3 regions of the Exiguobacterium sp. s101 genome follow, and region 3 is predicted to be linked to each of the others. Evidence: predicted binding sites of a transcription regulator. Region 3 holds the regulator's gene; each other region holds the start of a gene.
The links. Region 3 encodes Rex, which represses fermentation and respiration genes when NADH is low (regulators of the CRP and FNR family bind a similar motif). Its sites were predicted from a motif close to TTGTGAAATATTTCACAA; they were not measured.
Positions count from the first base shown of each region.

Region 1: the regulator Rex is predicted to act here: its motif matches at 2,681-2,698, upstream of KNO76_RS00250 (formate/nitrite transporter family protein).
Region 2: the regulator Rex is predicted to act here: its motif matches at 1,875-1,892, upstream of KNO76_RS05420 (L-lactate dehydrogenase).

Region 1 covers NZ_JACSKX010000001.1:49,990-56,507, reverse strand. The annotation lists gene mutL (DNA mismatch repair endonuclease MutL) at 1-1,621, shown strand, start outside; gene KNO76_RS00255 (50S ribosomal protein L25/general stress protein Ctc) at 1,787-2,431, shown strand; gene KNO76_RS00250 (formate/nitrite transporter family protein) at 2,759-3,589, shown strand; gene KNO76_RS00245 (anaerobic ribonucleoside triphosphate reductase) at 3,781-5,631, shown strand; gene nrdG (anaerobic ribonucleoside-triphosphate reductase activating protein) at 5,609-6,064, shown strand; gene KNO76_RS00235 (fumarylacetoacetate hydrolase family protein) at 6,119-6,518, shown strand, end outside.
Region 2 covers NZ_JACSKX010000004.1:136,208-142,725, reverse strand. The annotation lists gene KNO76_RS05440 (1,4-alpha-glucan branching protein domain-containing protein) at 1-234, shown strand, start outside; gene rpmG (50S ribosomal protein L33) at 319-483, shown strand; gene KNO76_RS05430 (5-formyltetrahydrofolate cyclo-ligase) at 538-1,092, shown strand; gene KNO76_RS05425 (DUF92 domain-containing protein) at 1,071-1,841, shown strand; gene KNO76_RS05420 (L-lactate dehydrogenase) at 2,011-2,967, shown strand; gene KNO76_RS05415 (rhomboid family intramembrane serine protease) at 3,100-4,152, shown strand; gene KNO76_RS05410 (M42 family metallopeptidase) at 4,165-5,187, shown strand; gene KNO76_RS05405 (YqgQ family protein) at 5,184-5,378, shown strand; gene KNO76_RS05400 (ROK family glucokinase) at 5,472-6,434, shown strand.
Region 3 covers NZ_JACSKX010000012.1:90,101-96,618, forward strand. The annotation lists gene tatC (twin-arginine translocase subunit TatC) at 174-962, opposite strand; gene KNO76_RS11110 (twin-arginine translocase TatA/TatE family subunit) at 966-1,160, opposite strand; gene KNO76_RS11115 (redox-sensing transcriptional repressor Rex) at 1,193-1,849, opposite strand; gene KNO76_RS11120 (ABC-F family ATP-binding cassette domain-containing protein) at 2,000-3,901, shown strand; gene KNO76_RS11125 (hypothetical protein) at 3,898-4,305, shown strand; gene KNO76_RS11130 (hypothetical protein) at 4,354-4,920, opposite strand; gene tsaD (tRNA (adenosine(37)-N6)-threonylcarbamoyltransferase complex transferase subunit TsaD) at 4,935-5,957, opposite strand; gene rimI (ribosomal protein S18-alanine N-acetyltransferase) at 5,954-6,415, opposite strand; gene tsaB (tRNA (adenosine(37)-N6)-threonylcarbamoyltransferase complex dimerization subunit type 1 TsaB) at 6,408-6,518, opposite strand, start outside.

The DNA of each region.
Region 1 (6,518 bases), on a different contig from region 3:
AGAAGATGCGGCGCGAGCCTTCTTGCGACATGCGACGAGTAAGATCCGGGACGAGCACGACTTGTTCCGTATTCGGACGCTTGGTTTCCGCGGGGAAGCGCTCGCCTCTATCGCTTCGGTCAGTCAAGTCTCATTGAAGTCAAAACGTGCGGACGAGGACGGTTTTGAAATGACGCTTGAAGGTGGTGTCGTCAAGGCGACGAATCCGGCAGCGACGAACGTCGGAACCGAAATTACGGTCAGCCAGCTCTTCTTCAACACACCAGCCCGTCTGAAATATTTGAAGACGTCAGCAACAGAGCTTGCGAGCATTACCGATACGTTGAACCGTTTGGCACTGTCTCATCCAGAGATTCGCTTCACGGTCTTCCATGAAGAGAAAGAATTGTTGCGAACGAACGGGAATGGCGACTTGAAACAAGTCATGCTCGCCATCTATGGTCGTCAAGTCGCCGCACAAATTGTGACGGCATCGAGTAAGACGAACGACTATACGCTGAGCGCACATCTTGTGCGCCCGGAAGTGACCCGTTCGAACAAACAATACGTGACCCTCATCTTAAACGGTCGAAGCATCAAGAACTTTGCGCTGACCCAAAGTGTGCTCGAAGGCTACCATACGCTCTTACCGATCGGTCGCTATCCGATTGCCGTGCTCGAGGTGAAGATGGACCCGATGTTGATTGACGTGAACGTCCATCCGACGAAACGTGAAGTGCGGTTGTCAAAAGAAAAAGAACTATGCCAACTCATCAGAGAGACCGTTCAATTGACGCTCCGTGAGCAACGTCTCATTCCGTCTGTGAAACAAGAATTAAAGCCAAAACGAGAGACACCGTCTGAACAGTCGAAACTCGACTTTTCGATGGAGCCGCAACCTAAACAAGCAGACACCGTCGAATGGAACTATCCGATTCCTCGGGAACGCAAAGAGTCGCTCACATCTCCTTCCCAGTGGAATCCGGCTCCGCTCGTTCATGAGCCGGAGCCAGAGATGCTTCAGCCAGAACAGGTCGAGGAACCCGTTCGTCAGTCCGAACGTCTTCCGGCGTTAGACGTCATCGGGCAACTCCATTCGAGTTATATCATCTGTGGAGCGGAAGACGGAATGTACGTGATGGACCAACATGCTGCCCAGGAACGCATCAAGTATGAGTTGTTTTATGAGCAGTTAGGACGTCCGGAAAAAGAGTATCAGCTTCTATTGATTCCGTTGACATTAGAATTCACACAAGAAGAAACGCTTGCCATCGAAGAAGTACTCCCGCTCCTAGCGGATGCCGGCATTACGTTAGAGCCGTTTGGGGGTAACACGTTCCTTGTCCGTGAGATTCCGACATGGTATCCGCAACATGACTTAGAAGGTACGATTCGTGATTTAGTAGAGATGGCGATTCAACAGCGGTCGATTGACATCGCGAAATACCGCGAGGAAGCATCAATCCTCATGGCGTGTAAACGATCGATCAAAGCGAATCATCCACTTAATATGGAGATGATGCGACAATTGATTGATGATTTAAGCCGAACAACGTCTCCTTTCACATGTCCTCACGGTCGACCGATTCTCGTGAAGTGGAGCACGTACGAGCTTGAGAAGTTGTTTAAACGCGTCATGTAATCGTCTTGTTACTTCTTTTTAATACGATGTAACGTTTATTCAACAGTCCATATGGGAAAACTATACACATGTCACGCAACGCATCGAGGTTGAGAGGTGGCTTTTTCACTGCCTCACCCTCAAGATGTCGACATGAAATGTATATCCATGTAGGAGGAAAAGAAAATGACGAGCAAACTTCAAGTATCAAAACGAGAATTACGCCCACGCTCACTACGCACGAAGTTGCGTAACGAAGGAAAAGCGTTAGGTGTCGTCTACGGCTATAAAGTAGACAGTACGCCAATCGTGTTTGATGAGATGGACCTTCGTAAAATTCTTCGAGACCATGGTGACAATGCCTTGATTGAACTCCATTACGATGGAAACAAAATCAACACGCTCGTGCACGGATCGGAAACGAACCCGTTCACAAACTTCTATCAACACGTTGAGTTCATGGCTGTGAAGATGGATGAAGAGACAGAAGTCGAAGCGGATATCATCCTTGTTGGTGACGCGAAAGGCGTCAAAGAAGGCGGATACCTCGCCCAGTCGCTCTACAAAGTGACGGTCGCAGCGACACCTGCCAACATTCCTGAACGGATCGAACTCGATGTAACTGATCTCGAAATCGGTGACTCGGTGACGGTAGCAGACCTTCCGAAAGACAAATCGTACACGATTGTCTCAGAGTCAGACATGCATATCGCATCAGTGAATGAGCCGGTTGCTTCTGAGGAAGAAGAGACGGAAGAAGCTTCAACTGAAGGGGAAGCTTCAGAAGGATCTTCTGAAGAAACAGAAGAATCGACTGAGGATAAAGAATAAAAGTTACGTCTGTGTCTGTAATAATGACACGACTCAATTGAGAGGAGCATCGTCCCGAGATGGGGCGATGCTCCTCTGTTTATGAAGCAGCTCTGTTTACTGAACATTTTTTGAGCAACCGATTTTCAGATTCCAAATTACACTAACATTTTTGTTTGTCACAAATCCGCCATATGTAAACGATTACGATGTGAACACTCTGTCAATTCCTTCTAGAAGTGATTGCCAACAGAGACTGTACAGTTTATATTGTTAATGATTTCACATATTAGAACTGATACTTTCCTATTTAATTATTCAGAAAGAAGGGTTTGTGACATGGCATCAATGGAAATCCATGCACTCGAATCATTACGGAAAAAAGCACAGGCTTCCTCGCAAATGATTCATTATCGTCCAATGGAATACTTTTTACGGGCAATGTTAGCCGGGATCTTCATCGGCTTTGCTTCAATCTTTACGTTGAAAGTCGTTAACGGTATGTATTTAGCGGAATCTCCGTTCACGACACTCATCGGGGGCTTCTCGTTCGGGATCGCGCTCGTCATGATCATCTATGGGGGAGCCGAGTTGTTCACAGGGAATACGATGTATTTCACGACGTCGACACTTCGCGGTTATACGACGCTCAGTGATACGATGCTCGTCTGGTTGCTCTGCTTCGTCGGAAACGCACTCGGGGGCATCCTTTTCGCATTATTACTAGCACCGACTGGCGTCATCCAAGAACTTGGCATGAACAATTGGTTGTTCTCCGTTGTTGAGGGGAAAATGCATCATACGACGGTCGAAATTTTCTTCCGCGCCATCTTCTGTAACTGGATGGTCTGTCTCGCTATTTTCTTACCGAAACAAATGAAAAATGAGTTCGCTCAAATCTTCTCGATGATCTTCCTTGTCGCGGTCTTCTTCGCTTCAGGATTCGACCACGTCATTGCCAACTTCGTCTTGTTCGCCTTGACGCTCGTCGTTCCACATCCTGAGACGATCAGCATGGCAGGTGCGATTCACAACTTGATTCCTGCGACGTTCGGTAACATTATCGGCGGTGCCCTCTTTATGGGAGCCATCTATACATGGCTTAACTCGAAAGGTCTCCGTGAGGCACAAGAACTCGAGGAAGAAGTCGAATTAAAAGTCGTAAAAGCTGCTAAATAAATGACGTTTATCACATATAACGTTGAGCCTTGTCTTATCGAAGACGAGGCTCTTTTTTGTCGTAAAGGCACAGATAAACTGTCACAATATCGACTCGTGACCATCGAGAAAAATACGTGTCATAATCTATATATAGGATTTTAAAAACAATTTTAAATGTTTAAAATCCATATATAGTGAGGTGATAGGTTTTGAAATTATTGCAGTTGTATGAGGACGTCTGCGTCTTACCAGACCAAGACTTAGTGCAGGAAAATGCGAACGTGGACGGAAAGTCCCCGCTCGGAAAATTAGCACGACTCTCTTCAGAAGTGTCTAAAGAACTGTCGCAGACGTATTTAATGTCGGAGCAATCAAAACAGGCCGTAAGTGAGAACTATCTATACGTGCACGACGCCGACTATTACATCACAGGCTCAACGACATGTTGTCAAATTCCACTCGGTCAATTATTAAAAGATGGATTCCATACGGGGCATGGAACGATTCGGTCACCAAAAGACATTCGTTCCGCCATGGCACTCGCGTCCATCATCCTTCAAGCGAATCAAAATATGCAGCATGGGGGACAGGCGTTCCCGATGTTTGACGTCGATTTGGCACCGTATGTCGAGAAGACATATGAGCGCCAACTGAGCCGACTCCAATCATTGCCTGTTGACTGGGACGATGTGCAATTGGAGCAACTCGCGGAAGAAGAAACTATCTCTGCGACGTATCAGGCGTGTGAAGCGTTCATCCACAATGCGAACTCGATGCATTCACGAGGTGGCGGGCAAGTGCCCTTCGTCTCAATCAATTACGGGACGGACACCTCAAAGTGGGGACGCATCCTCATTCGGGAGTTGCTACGTGCCACGGAACGTGGGTTAGGGAATGGAGAGACCCCGATTTTTCCCATTCAAATCTTTAAAGTAAAAGAAGGCATCAACTTCCACGAGGACGATCCGAACGTCGATCTTTTCCGTGAAGCGTGTCGCGTCACGGGCAAACGGCTTTTCCCGAACTTTTCTTTCATCGATGCCCCGTTCAACGCGTCATACTACGATGGGACGCATGAATCAGAGGTGGCGTATATGGGCTGCCGCACTCGGGTCATGGGAAACCGGCACGGGGAGGAGACGTCAATCGGACGTGGCAATCTTTCCTTCTCCACACTCAACTTAGTGAAAATGGCGCTTGTCTCGGAGTCGCTCACTGACTTTTACCGCATTCTCAACCGATATATCGACATCGGCATCGAACAGTTGGTCGAACGTTTCGACTATCAATGCACGCGTCGCGCTGAAGAATTCCGATTCCTCTACACACAAGGTGTCTGGCGTGGAAGTGAGCAGTTACATATGCAAGATGAAGTCCGAGACGTATTGAAACAAGGAACGCTCTCACTCGGCTTCATCGGGCTCGCCGAAACGCTGAAGGTGTTGACAGGTAGTACACATGCCGAGTCGCGTGAGGCGGAACGAATCGGTCTCGACATCGTCACCCATCTAGCCAATCGAATGCGTGTGGCAGCCGAAGCGTACGATTTAAATTTTTCGTTGCTTGCGACACCGGCAGAAGGACTGTCAGGTAAATTTGTGACGCGAGACCAGGAAGAGTTCGGGATGATTGAAGGTGTCACCAATCGTGCCTTCTATACGAATTCGTTCCATGTGCCGGTCTATCAGTCTGTATCCATCCGTGAGAAAATTCGGATTGAGGCACCGTATCACGCGTTATGTGACGCTGGGCATATTTCATATGTCGAGGTCGACGGTTCTCTCGCCCACAATGCGGAAGCGGTAGAATCGATTGTCCGCTTGATGCGTCAGCATGACATCGGCTATGGTTCCATCAATCATCCGGTCGACCGTTGCGGGAATTGCGGGTTAGAGGGATTGATTGATGCGGCCTGTCCGACTTGTGGCGAGGATGAAGACATCGAACGAATCCGTCGGATCACCGGTTATTTAGTCGGGACGATGGATCGCTGGAATACGGCAAAGCGAGAAGAAGAACGAGCGAGGGTGAAACATGATGCGCATTCTATCCGTCGTTGAAGAGTCTGTGGTCGATGGACCGGGGATTCGGACGGTCATCTTTACTGCAGGCTGTCCCCATCGCTGTAAAGGTTGTCACAATCCGTCTTCCTGGAATCCAGCCGGTGGTGAGGAAGTCGAAGTGGAGGAACTCGTTCAACGCATCAAGGTGAGCGGCTGGGACGGTGTGACTGTCTCAGGGGGTGAACCGTTTCTTCAATTGTCAGCGTTAGCGGAACTCGTCATGGCATGTAAGTCGCTCGGTAAAAATGTGTGGGTGTATACCGGTTATACGCTTGAACAGTTGGAAGCGATGCACGACGAAACGGTTCAAACCGTGTTAGACTACGCCGATGTGCTCGTTGACGGTCGCTTTGAGCAGTCGCTACGAGACATGGGACTCCGCTTTCGGGGATCGAGTAATCAACGGATCATCTTTTTGAATAAAGTGTAATCGAGGCAGAGATGTCTCGATTTTTTGTATAATGATAAAAAAGGGGGAGTATTGATGAAATGGTGTAGTTTTGAGATGCAGGAAGAACAAGGAGTGGGAATTGTCGAGGGTGATTTCGTCTACGATGTCAGCAATCAAGTACATACGACAAACTTACTCGAAGTCATCGCGCGTGAATTCGAGCCGGATATCGATTTGGACGTGGCGCCCTCATACCGAGTGACGGAAGTGAAGCTTCTCGCCCCATACCGTCCGCTAAAAAACGTGATTTGTATCGGCAAGAACTACGAAGAACACGTGAAAGAGATGGATACAGCGGGAGCGGGGAAACTCGTCATCTTCACGAAAGCGCCGACCTCGGTCGTCGGTCCGGAGGCTGTCATTGAGCGTCATCCGGAATTGACGGATAAACTAGACTATGAGGGTGAGCTCGCCGTCATTATCGGCAAGTCTG
Region 2 (6,518 bases), on a different contig from region 3:
ACTATGTTGTCCTTCGAAGCGACACGCAATCCACACGGGCATGGTGGTTTATTCGATGCGATTCATCGCATTGAGAACAGTGTGTTCCCTGAAGCGGAGTGCGTTTATGTCGGTGAAGAGATTTCAATCCATGACTTGAAGCAATGGTACAAGGTGAGTGAGAATGTCAATACTTGCCTGCCTCTTGAATCTTCTCCGTATGGACAGAAACCAATGAAAAAGAACGTGAAATAACCTTGCTTTTTCAAAAGAAACTTGGTAGGATAATTGAGTATGCTTAGACTGTAAAGCAAAAGCACTTGATACAACATCATTGAGATGGGAGTGAAAGAAATGCGCGTTAAAATTACATTAGCTTGCACAGAAACAGGCGATCGCACGTACATCACGAAGAAAAACAAACGTAACAACCCTGAGCGCCTCGAGTTGCGCAAATACAACCCACGTCTCCGTCGTCACACGCTTTACCGCGAAGTGAAATAATGAGAGACCGGCCGTCACATATGTGGCGGCTTTTTTTATAAGGAGGGACGAGTTGTGGAAGAAAAAGCGACATTAAGACGCATCGTGCATCAATCCATCAAGCAAATGACGAATCGGCAACTCGTCGATCGAGCGATACACCAACGACTGTTTTCATCCTATATATGGAAAGAAAGTCAGACAATCGCAGTGACATCTTCACTTCCGCTTGAAATTGATACTTCTCCAATCATTCACGAGGCATTTGAAGCAGGAAAAACGGTTTGTGTCCCGAAAGTAACGAGGCAAGGACTTACATTTCACATCATTCATTCGGTCGATGATCTCGAGGCGGGAGTCATGAATATTTTAGAGCCGACGACTCTACCGACGACGAGGCCAATCGACCTCTGTGTTGTGCCAGGAAGGGTATTTGATCGGGCGGGATATCGAATTGGCTGGGGTGGAGGATATTATGACCGTTTTCTAAAAACATATAAAGGAACAACAATTGCTTTGGCTTACACGAATCAGCTTGTAAGTCATGTGCCGACTGAACCACATGATCTGCCTGTTGAATGGATCGTGACAGAAAAGGAGATGATCCAATGTTCGCCATATTTGTTGTAACTTGTATCGTCGCCTATCTCGGTTATCGGTTGCAGTCATTAACGTTTTTAGGAGCCATCTTGACAGTGCTGACAGGGACGTTGATTGGACTATCGTTTGGGTGGTTTGGGCTATATTTGCTAGGTGTGTTTTTCTCGACCTCGTCGCTCGCCTCGAAATATCGTTCACGCGATAAAGAAGGAGTGGATGATATCGTCGAAAAAACAGGCGCTCGCGACGCCATACAGGTATTGGCCAACGGTGGAGTCGGTATTCTTTGTGCACTCGGGTATCTGCTCACAGAAAATTTTGTCTACGTTTATATGTACATTGTGTCTATTGCCGCGGCGACAAGCGATACGTGGGGGTCGGAGTTTGGTGTGCTCTCAAAAAATAAGCCGCGATCCATGTTCACGTTTAAGCAAGTCGAACCGGGGACAAGCGGTGCAGTTTCCACATTCGGCACATTCATGTCGATTATAGGGGCTTTCGTAATCGTGATCTCTTCTATCTTATTTGTCCAAAAGGATGTGGCACTGCTCCTCATGTTATGGGGGATCGGGCTAAGCGGTAGCGTTATCGACACGTTACTTGGAGCGACTCTGCAACGCAAGTTTCGTTGTACTGTCTGTGGCAAATTGACTGAAAAAAAAGTTCATCACCAGGTCTCGACGACATACGTGTCTGGATGGCGCCTGCTCGGTAACGATGCGGTCAATTTCATCTCTATATTCGGAGCGACTTTGATTTGTTTTTTTGTGCTCGGATGAGGGTAGTACAGGAAATGAAGATGTTCCATTTGAATGTGAATATTGTCACAATATCGCCAAAGTGAAAACGGTTTCTATTGTAGTTAGGGTTTGTGAATGATGTTACAATCATGTTGTAACAGAGATAACAAAAACATGAAACAGATTGTTCGAAGGGTGGAGAATCAATATGGAAACATTAAATCATGCTAAAGTAACACGTGTCGCACTCGTGGGTGCAGGTGCGGTAGGTGCGAGCTTCGCTTATCAATTAACAACAGCAAGTCTATGTGAAGAACTCGTCATTATTGATATCAATAAAGCAAAAGCAGAAGGGGAAGCGATGGACTTGAACCATGGCGTCTCATTTGCTTCATCACCAATGCGTGTCTGGGCAGGGGATTACACGGATTGTGGAGTAGCTGATATTGTCGTCATCACTGCCGGTGCGCCACAACGTCCAGGTGAAACACGTCTTGACCTCGTCGAAAAAAATGCGAAGATTATGAAATCTATGATTTCAGAGATTATGGACTCTGGTTTTGATGGAATCATTATTATTGCCTCAAACCCGGTTGACATCATGACACATCTCGCATGGAAATATTCGGGTCTTCCGAAACATCGAGTCTTTGGTTCAGGTACAGTACTAGATACATCTCGCTTACGTTATATGCTTGGTGACTACTTTAATGTAGATCCGCGCAACTGCCACGCATACATCATGGGCGAACATGGAGATACAGAATTCGCTGCTTGGAGCAACGCCCGCATTTACGGAAAATCGGTCGAGCAATTGCTTGAAGAGCATGACGAATATAACTGGCAAGATCTCGAAGATATTTATGTGAACGTTCGTGACGCGGCATATCATATCATTGAGCGTAAAGGTGCGACATACTACGCAATTGGTCTCGGATTACTTCGTTTGGTCAAAGCCGTCCTTCGTAACGAAAACACATTGTTGACAGTCGGTGCTCATCTCGACGGGCAATATGGCCTACATGATATCCATATCGGTGTACCAGCCATCATCAATCGTCAAGGAGTGCGGGAAGTCGTTGAGATCGAATTGTCAGAAGAAGAGCATCAAAAAATGCAACACTCTGCGAACGTGCTCATGAAAACAATGGAACCTGTCTTGTAACCTCTATACAGTGATGACCCGTAACCATCTGGTTACGGGTATTTGTGCATCCAGAACAAGTCCTGATTTTGTCGTGAGGTGCTCAGTGATTTACAATAGAATGGAGAGAATACTTGAAAGGAGGGAGTTCCATTGGCTACGACTTGTTTTTGGGAAGATATCTATCGGGCGGTTGAAAGCGGCGGGCGAATTGAAGGGATATTAGAGCCTTCACGCGCGGTCATTTTGTTCGACACGAAAGCGGGAGATAGCTATGATCTGTACATTCAGTCCGAAAAAGCATGGGCAAATCATGTCGGGACCGATATTCATGCTATCCTAAACGCATTTCGCCTATCTCGGATCGGACGGAAGCGATTGACGATTCATTTGTATGGCGAACGTCTCGTAGATGAGGAGAGGATTGATTCACTAACATTTCCAATCCCGGCAAAAGTAACAATATCTCGATCTATCTGCACGCCCGCTATGGAAGAAGAACGGTTTCGAATGCTTGCTGTCTCCCTTGACCGCGAAAAAAAGTCTGAGTTAAAAAAGCGGTTCTCATTTGGTAAACCGCAAGTAGTATACGGTCTAATGTTTATCACATTTTTAGTCATGTGGTTAGCTGAATCTGTCGGCTCAACTCTTGACCCGAATACGTTGATCGCATTCGGTGCAAAAGTGAATCTACTCATTGAGCAGGGAGAATGGTGGCGCTTGATCACACCGATGTTTCTGCATATCGGATGGTTCCACTTTTCGATCAATATGTTTGCCCTTTGGTCACTCGGTCCACTCGTCGAACGAATGTATGGTTCGATTCGGTTCCTGATTATCTATGTGATTGGTGGGTTTTTGGCGACGACAGCATCATATGCATTCAGTGAATCAATTTCTGCGGGTGCCTCGGGTGCGTTATTTGGGCTTGTCGGTGCTTTATTTTATTTTGGACTACGAGATCGTTCTCTCTTTATGAAGACGCTCGGACCTCCGCTCTTTATTATGTTAGGATTAAATGTGGGACTAGCGTTTCTTTTAGGGGCAAGTTTGGATCATTTTGCGCACGCTGGTGGACTAGTTGGTGGATTTGTCGTCTCTGGAGTCGTAGGATTACCAGATGAAGATAATCGCGCACAACGAATTATATTTTCCGTGCTCACGATCATTTTATTTGGTCTACTATACGGGTACGGATCTTGGTGAGGAGAGATTTCAATGATTGATACACTAAAAACATTAGTAAACATTCCGAGTCCGTCTGGGATGACGGAAGAGGCCATTCGATTCGCAGAGCGAGAATTACAAGCACTCAATGTCAGCACGTCTCGGCTACATAAAGGGGCATTACTTGCAACATTTCCTGGGCGTTCAAAAGAGGCGCGGCTCTTGACGGCGCACGTTGATACGTTAGGTGCGATGGTTAAAGATATCTTGCCGAGTGGACGCTTGCGTTTGACGCAAGTTGGAGGATACGCTTGGACAGCGATTGAAGGTGAGAATTGTCTCATTCATCGAGAAGAAGGCGATGCGATTGAGGGAACGATCCTCATCCATCAGTCGAGTGTACATGTTTATAAGGACACGAACTCAGCTGAACGTTCTGCTTCGAATATTGAAGTTCGATTGGATGAAAAGGTGCATTCGCGGGAAGACGTGACAGCACTCGGAGTCGAAGTGGGTGACTTTGTATCGTTTGACCCCCGCTTCAAGGTGACGTCTTCAGGATACGTGAAATCACGCCATTTGGATGATAAAGCATCTGTCTCCATTTTATTGGATCTCGCAAAAGACCTGGTCCGTTATGACTTACCGCACACCGTACACTTCTTGATTTCCAATTATGAAGAAGTCGGGTTTGGAGGCAACGCGGGCATCCCGGAAGACGTAGTAGAATATATTGCCGTTGATATGGGTGCGCTTGGGGATGGACAACATTCAGATGAGTATACTGTCTCGATTTGTGCCAAAGACTCTTCGGGACCATACGATATCGAACTTCGAAGAACATTTACGTCTCTCTGTAAAAAACATGAAATCGCTTATAAAGTAGATATTTATCCGTACTACGGCTCAGATGCGTCCGCTGCTATTCGTGCAGGCTATGATGTGAAACATGCATTGATTGGCCCAGGGATCGAATCAAGTCATAGTTATGAACGGACACACACGTCATCAATGGAAGCGACACGTGATTTGTTATATCGTTATGTATTGACAACGATGGAGGAAGAAGCATGAAAAATTTTTATGATGTCCAACAGTTTTTAAAATCGTTCGGGACCATTATTTATATTGGGGAGCGGGATGCTGAAATCTCACTTATGATGATGGAACTAGACGAAATGTATGAAGGGGGCATCATCGAACAACGCGTTTATGATACGGCCAAAATCATTTTGACTCACGAATTGAAAAATTCAATAGATTGACAGAAATCCCCTTAGTGCAAAGGGTTGCACTAAGGGGATAATAGTGTACACTAGTCAATGAAAGCGATTTAGTTGAGATGAGGAGTGAACGGTATGAAATGGTTATTAGGTATCGACATCGGTGGTACAACGGTGAAGATGGCTGTTTTAGACATGAACGGCATCATTTCTGATAAGTGGGAAGTCAAAACGGATATTCGGGAGAATGGTGTACATATTCCAAAGGACATCGCAACGTCTTTTAAAACATATCTTGAGACATCCGGGAAGAAAAAAGAGGATTTCGCGGGTGCGGGGATTGGAGCGCCTGGATTCATTAACTTCTCGGAAGGAGTTGTCGAATACTCGCCGAACATCGGGTGGAAAGATTTCGCCCTTGTCAGTGAGTTCGAACAAGCGGTTGGACTTCCGGCTGTTCTCGAAAACGATGCAAACGCAGCAGCCCTCGGTGAAATGTGGAAAGGTGCCGGTGAAGGTGCATCTGAACTATTGGCAATCACGCTCGGAACGGGTGTCGGTGGTGGCGTAATCACAAATGGAAATATTGTTCACGGAATAGCGGGCATGGCTGGAGAAATCGGACATATTACAGTGGAGCGAGATGAAAATAAGGCTGTTAAGTGTGGTTGTGGTCGTCTTGGATGTATTGAAACGATTGCCTCTGCGACCGGTATTTCACGTTTAGCCCTACAGAAGCGAAAAAATCAAGACACCACGTTGAATGAATTGAAAGACGTAACAGCGCGTGACGTGTTTGAGGCATATAAAGCCGGTGACTCGATTGCGACAGAAGTAATCGATGAGATGACCGAATATCTCGGATTGACCATCTCAAATATCGCAAACACACTCAACCCGAAAATGATTGTCATCGGTGGTGGCGTTTCTAAAGCGGGTCACGCGTTACTCGAACCACTTGATGCTCAATTCAAACGTTTCGCGCTCGAACGCGTATACGAATCGACGTCGTTTAAAATTGCAGAACTTGAAAATGATGCCGGTGTGATCGGATGTGCTTGGCTAGCACGGAAACACTTCCTTCCAACACGCGTATAACACGAGCACGTCTGCACTTTGCAGGCGTGTTTTATTATGGAAAAGGGTGTGGTAAATTGTAAAATTTGTAACGCCACAGTTGAT
Region 3 (6,518 bases):
TGTGATAAACATCACACTTAATCCTTGATCTTAGTGTACTATTTCACAATATAAGGTTCAACGACTATGCTCACTATTTCACTTAAAAGTGTCTAAAGTTTGAACAGCATGAAAGTCCTGTTGAGCTAGAGTGTAATACACAAAAAAGCACCATCCCATTTACGGAACGATGCTCATTTCTCATTCATCTGTTTCATTAAATCCATCTGTTCTTGCACCATCGCTTCTTTCTCCCGGCGCAGCACCCCTTTATAGGTGATACGTGAAATCGATAAGCTGATCTCGTATAGGAAGAAGAGCGGTAGTGACACCATGAGGTGCGACGTCAAGTCCGGTGGTGTGATGAACGCCGCGACCACGAATAGCGCAAAGTACGCGTACTTTCGAATCTTCGATAAGAAGTACGGGGTCACGACACCGATCCGGGTGAGGAACATCGTCACGACCGGTAATTGGAATAATAGACCGAACGGAATTGTCAGCTGCAACAAGAACGTGAAGTAATTATTGGCCCCGATGAGTTGTTCGAGTCCGAGGTCTTGCCCGAGGTCCGTCGAGATATCGAGGACGAGCGGGAACAACCAATAGTAGGCGAACGCAAGACCAATCAAGAACAATCCGAAGATGATCGGGATATAGGCAAGCGTGCCTTTCCGCTCATTCGGATGCAGACCGGGTGCGACAAACGCCCACACTTGATACAGTAGGAATGGGCTCGCCGCAATCAGGCCGATGACGAGCGCCAAGTTCAAGTAAATCATGAGTGGGTCCGCGACCCCAAAGGCGTTCAGTTCGAGCCCACGTTCGATGAGATCTTCTTGCAAGTATGCGAGTACATATTTGACACTCGGCAAAGCCATCAAAAAGAAGGCAAAGACGACAAATGCAGATAGCATCAGTCGTCTCCGCAGCTCTGTCAAGTGATCGGTGAGTTCCCGCTCTTGATCAGGTTGATGATTCATGGCTTACTGCTCTTTCTTTTCGATAGCTTTCTTGTCGTTCTTGTCGTTCTCGTCGTGCTCGTTCATCATGCCGTTCGTTGCATTTTTGAACTCACGAAGCGTCTGCCCGGCCGCGCGACCAAACTCCGGTAATTTCTTCGGTCCGAAGAGAATGAGTGCGATGATGGCGATGACAAATAGACTCACCCCACCTGGCATCCCGACGACGAGTGATGATGCTAGTAATTCCATTATTGATGGACCCCCTCAGCGGTTGGATAGTGTTGCATAAAGTAAATGAGTGACTGCAGCTCAATCGACAAATCGATGTGATGGACGCGAACGGTGTCCGGTACAGTGAGTCGTGCCGGTGTGAAGTTCAAGATACCCTTGATGCCGAATCGCACCAAGTCGTCTGCGACGGGCTGCGCATAGGCAGAAGGTACCGTCAAAATGGCGACGTCGATCTTGTTTTGCTTCATAATCTGTTCCATCTCATCGACGTGATGAATTGGGACGCCTGACATCGTCGTGCCGACTTTTGTCTCGTCTGCGTCGAACCCGACGACGATATGTGTGTTATTGTTTTTAAGGAAGTTATAGTTGACGAATGCCGTCCCAAGGTGACCGACCCCGACCAAGGCGACATTCGTAATCTCGTCTTGATTCAGTGTCTTTCGGAAAAAGTCTAACAGATACTGCACGTTATAGCCATATCCCTTTTTACCGAGCGCACCGAAGTACGAGAAATCACGGCGAATCGTAGCCGAATCGACCTTGACCGCCTCACTCAGTTCTGCTGAAGAGACACGTTGTTTCCCTGACGCATGCAGGCTTTGAATAAATCGATAGTATAGTGGCAACCGTTTGGCTGTCGCTTGTGGAATCTTTGGTTCGTTTTGACTCAACGGAAAGAGCCTCCTTTTTACGACACGTTACAAACGAATCTGAATTTCATACACCTTGATTGTAAACGAATTCACATGACCACTCAACGAATATACCTAAAATCGCTGAAAAATACAGTATACTAAATAGAGAGAAAGGGGTTTTTTCACTTGATCCTACTGCAAGTCAACAACTTATCCAAATCCTTCGGCGTCGAGCCGATTTTAGAAAACGTAAAACTCGAAATCCAGGAAGGTGAACGTGTCGCCCTCGTCGGTCGGAACGGTGCCGGTAAGTCCACACTTTTGAAAGTCATCGCTGGTGAATACAACTATGATTCCGGGGACATCATGAAGCCAAAAGACGTCACCATCGGCTATCTCGCCCAAGACTCAGGGCTCGAATCCGACGAGACGATCTGGAACGAGATGCTCACCGTCTTCACGGACTTGATCGAGCAGGAGAAGACGCTCCGTCGCATGGAAGCCGACATGGGATCCGAACGAATCCTAAATGACGCCGCTGCGTACGAACGTCTCCTCTCTTCTTACGATGAAGAGCAGCATACGTTCAAAGAGCGTGGCGGTTACCAGTATGAAGCGACCATCCGCTCGGTCCTCCATGGGATGCGCTTCTATCCGGATGACTTCGAACGTCGCATCGACACGCTATCCGGGGGACAACGGACACGTCTCGCCTTGGCGAAGATGCTCCTTCAAAGTCCTGACCTGCTCATCTTGGATGAGCCGACGAACCATTTGGACATCGAGACGCTCGCCTGGCTCGAGAAGTACTTGGGCGGCTATAAAGGAGCTGTCCTCATCGTCTCCCACGACCGGTACTTCCTCGACCGTGTCGTTTCGGTCGTCTATGAGCTGTCACGTCATCGGAGCCGTCGCTTCGTCGGGAACTATACGAAGTATCTCGAGCAGAAGGCTGCCCTTTACGAACAAGAGAAGAAGCAGTTCGAGTCGCAGCAAGAAGAGATTGCCAAGATGCAGGACTTCATCCAGCGAAACATCGCCCGGGCGACGACGACGAAACGGGCGCAAAGCGTACGGAAGCGTCTCGAGAAAGTCGACCGTCTCGATGCTCCGGACGGTGACGAACGCAGTGCTGTCCTCTCGTTCTCTATCAAACGCCAGAGTGGGAACGATGTATTGAGCGCGAGTGACCTCGCCATCGGGTATGAGGAAGCAATCGCCAAAAATCTCCGCTTCCAGCTGCAGCGCGGTGAATCCGTCGCGCTCGTCGGTCCGAACGGGGTCGGGAAGTCGACATTACTCAAAGTGTTGACGAAACAACAAGCCGTCCTCACGGGTGAGATCCGTTACGGGACCGGCGTCGAGATCGGCTACTACGATCAGGAGCAACAAAACTTGTCTGACACAAACCGTGTCATCGATGAGATTTGGAACGACTGGCCGCTCATGCGTGAGCAAGAAGTGCGGAGTCTTCTCGGTCAGTTCCTCTTCAGCGGCGATGACGTCACGAAACGTGTCCTCGAACTATCGGGTGGTGAACGGGCACGTCTTACGTTGGCCAAGCTGAAGCTCGAGCAACCGAACCTCCTCATCTTAGACGAGCCGACGAACCACTTGGATCTCGACTCGAAGATGATTTTAGAGAATGCCCTCCTCGACTATCCGGGCACGATCCTTTTCGTCTCGCATGACCGCTACTTCATCGACCGTCTCGCGACACGTGTATTAGAGATCACGCCGAACGGCATCGATGAGTATCTCGGAGACTATTCGTACTACGTCGAGAAGAAAGAAGAGCTCGAAGAACTCGCACGACTCGCCCGTGAGGAGACGAAGCAGATCGTCGTGAAAAAACAACGCGCCGACAAGGAACAGCAACGGGAAGAGCGCCGGATCAAACAGCGCATCGAAGAGATCGAGCTGGCGATCGAGCAACATGAGAAGCGTCTCGACGAGATCGAACAGTTGCTGTGTGAGCCGGACGTCTTCAACGACTTCGCCCGTGCCCAAGAACTATCGACCGAATCGGACGCAGCGAAAGAATCGATCACCGCACTTTATGCGGAATGGGAGGAACTCCATACATGATGCGTACCCGTGCCATGCGAATCGAGTTCATTCAAGCGTTCCTCACGGGACTCGCCTACATCGTGCCGACCGGGACCGAGTTCGTATCTGAACTCATCCGCGGTGAGCCGACGATCGTCCCGTCTATTCTCTTTTACTTTTTGCCTGTCGTCATCGGCTTCATCATTCAGACGTGGCCAGGGATCTTGCTCAGTCTCTTCAGTGGATTGCTCATGAGCACGCTCTTCATTCGCATCGTCGTCTGGCCGGTCGACGTGACCGTTCATACGTTCTATGCGCCAGGCTCGGTATGGGCCCACTTCTACGAAGAGACACTCTTCATGTGGATTCTCGCCCTTCTCGTGTTCATCATGAGTCGTATCAACACATGGCATCGAGAGAATTATCGACAACCAAAAGCGTAAACAGTAAAAAGAGAGGTCAGCGTTGTCATACGCCGGCCTCTCTTTATATTAGAAATATCGTAACGGCTGGAATCCTACCGTATGGAAGTCGAGCTTCGTCCCGTCCTCAGCGATAAAGAAGACAGCCTCGTTCGTATCGACGTCACGTGTGAACACCTTATAGAACGTCATCAGCTTTTCGCCATTCGTCACATAGCGTGCCTCGTGTGTCGAGATGACTTGCGCGAACAGCTGCTGTTCGTCGAGCTCCTCGATCAAATCATCAAACTTCGCCGCTTCTTCTTCCGTTGCCTCGCGACCCCGCTCGATTTCATAATAAGCATCGCTCGCTTTTGGCTGTACCCCGAGATTGCGATCGACGACGATCACACGCTCTGGCTCTTGGTCGACGACACTTGTGTAGCCATATAGTGACTCGATGAGCGTATTCTCTCCGGTCACGCGACCGATGCCCTCCAATGTGTCTTCTCCAGTCAATGACTTCACTCGTGTCTCTTCTGGAACAATTTCTTCTTGATAGGCGATATTGTAAGCGCGGATGATCTCACGTACTTGTAAGAACGTCGCAACGACGAGTAGTACGATGAGTCCTCCGATGATGATGCGTTTCGTCATGTCTCTATTTCCCCCTAGACTGTCATGCTCTCTTCTAAGGATAACCCAGGAACCGCATTCATCGCTAGTGTATCGCGCTTACCGCGCACATACGCGTGATGTGCCGCAACCCCAATCATGCCGGCGTTGTCCCCACATAGGTCAAGTGGTGGAATGACGAGTTGAATCCCTTCGGCAGCAGTTGTGTCTTGAAGTGCTGCGCGGAGGCCACGGTTCGCCGCGACACCACCTGCGACGAGCAATTGCTTCGCCCCTTTTTCCTTCACGGCACGAATCGCTTTCTCGACGAGTACTTCGACGACACTCGCTTGGAAGCTCGCCGCCAAATTTTCTGGGATGACCGTCTCTCCACGTTGCTCCGCATTGTGTACGGCGTTGATGACCGATGACTTCAAGCCACTGAAACTGAAGTCAAAGCTACCTGGTTCGAGACGAACGCGTGGGAAGTTATACGTGTCTTCCCCGAGCGCAGCCAAGCGGTCAATCGCAGGTCCACCCGGATAGGGGAGACTGAGCGTGCGCGCGACCTTATCGTATGCCTCACCCGCCGCGTCATCACGTGTCTCACCGATGACTTCGAAGACACCATGTTCTGGCATATAGACGAGTTCCGTGTGGCCTCCTGAGACGACGAGACAGACGAGCGGGAATTGCATCTCTTCGACGAGTTCATTCGCGTAAATATGTCCCGCGATATGATGGACGCCGATGAGCGGTTTTTGATGGGCGAACGCCAATGCTTTGGCTGCACTGATGCCGACGAGAAGGGCACCGACGAGACCCGGTCCTTGTGTGACTGCGACCGCGTCCACATCTTCCATCTTCACGCCTGCTTCGCTTAACGCGTCGTCAATGACATACGTGATACGCTCGACATGATGACGGGACGCCACTTCAGGGACGACGCCACCAAATCGTTTATGACTCTCGATTTGAGAAGAGACGACGTTTGACAATAACGTCTTTCCGTCTTTGACGAGCGCAACGGACGTCTCGTCACAGCTCGACTCGATTGAGAGGATCAGTGATGTGTTCATTCTGATTCACTTCCTAACTTCGCCCAATAAATATAGGCGTCTTCATTATTATCCTGATAGTAGCGCCTTCTCCGTCCAGCTTGCATAAAACCGAACTGTTCATACAGTTTTTGCGCGCCGACGTTTGACACACGGACTTCTAACGTCAATCCGACAAGTCCTTTCGACTTGGCGAATGTGACGAGTTCCGCTAACAGTTGATTGCCAATCCCTTGCCCCCGAAATTCAGGTAAGACGGCAATGTTCGTGATATGTCCTTCATCGACGATTTGCCATACCCCGACAAAACCGACGACCCGTTTGTCATGGACCGCGACAAAATAAATCGCTTGTTCATTTCGGAGCATTTCATTCATGAACGCTTCTTTTGTCCATGGAATAGAGAACGACGCTTTCTCGACTTTTGTCACTTCTTCGACATCGAGCCACGTCATCCGACGAATTTTCACGTCAGCCATTGTTTTGACCCTCTAACCATTTCGCTTCTGCTTCGGCGAGACGCAAATACTCTGGTTCAAACGCATGGACGTCGCTCGTCTCATCGCTGAATACGACCAAATC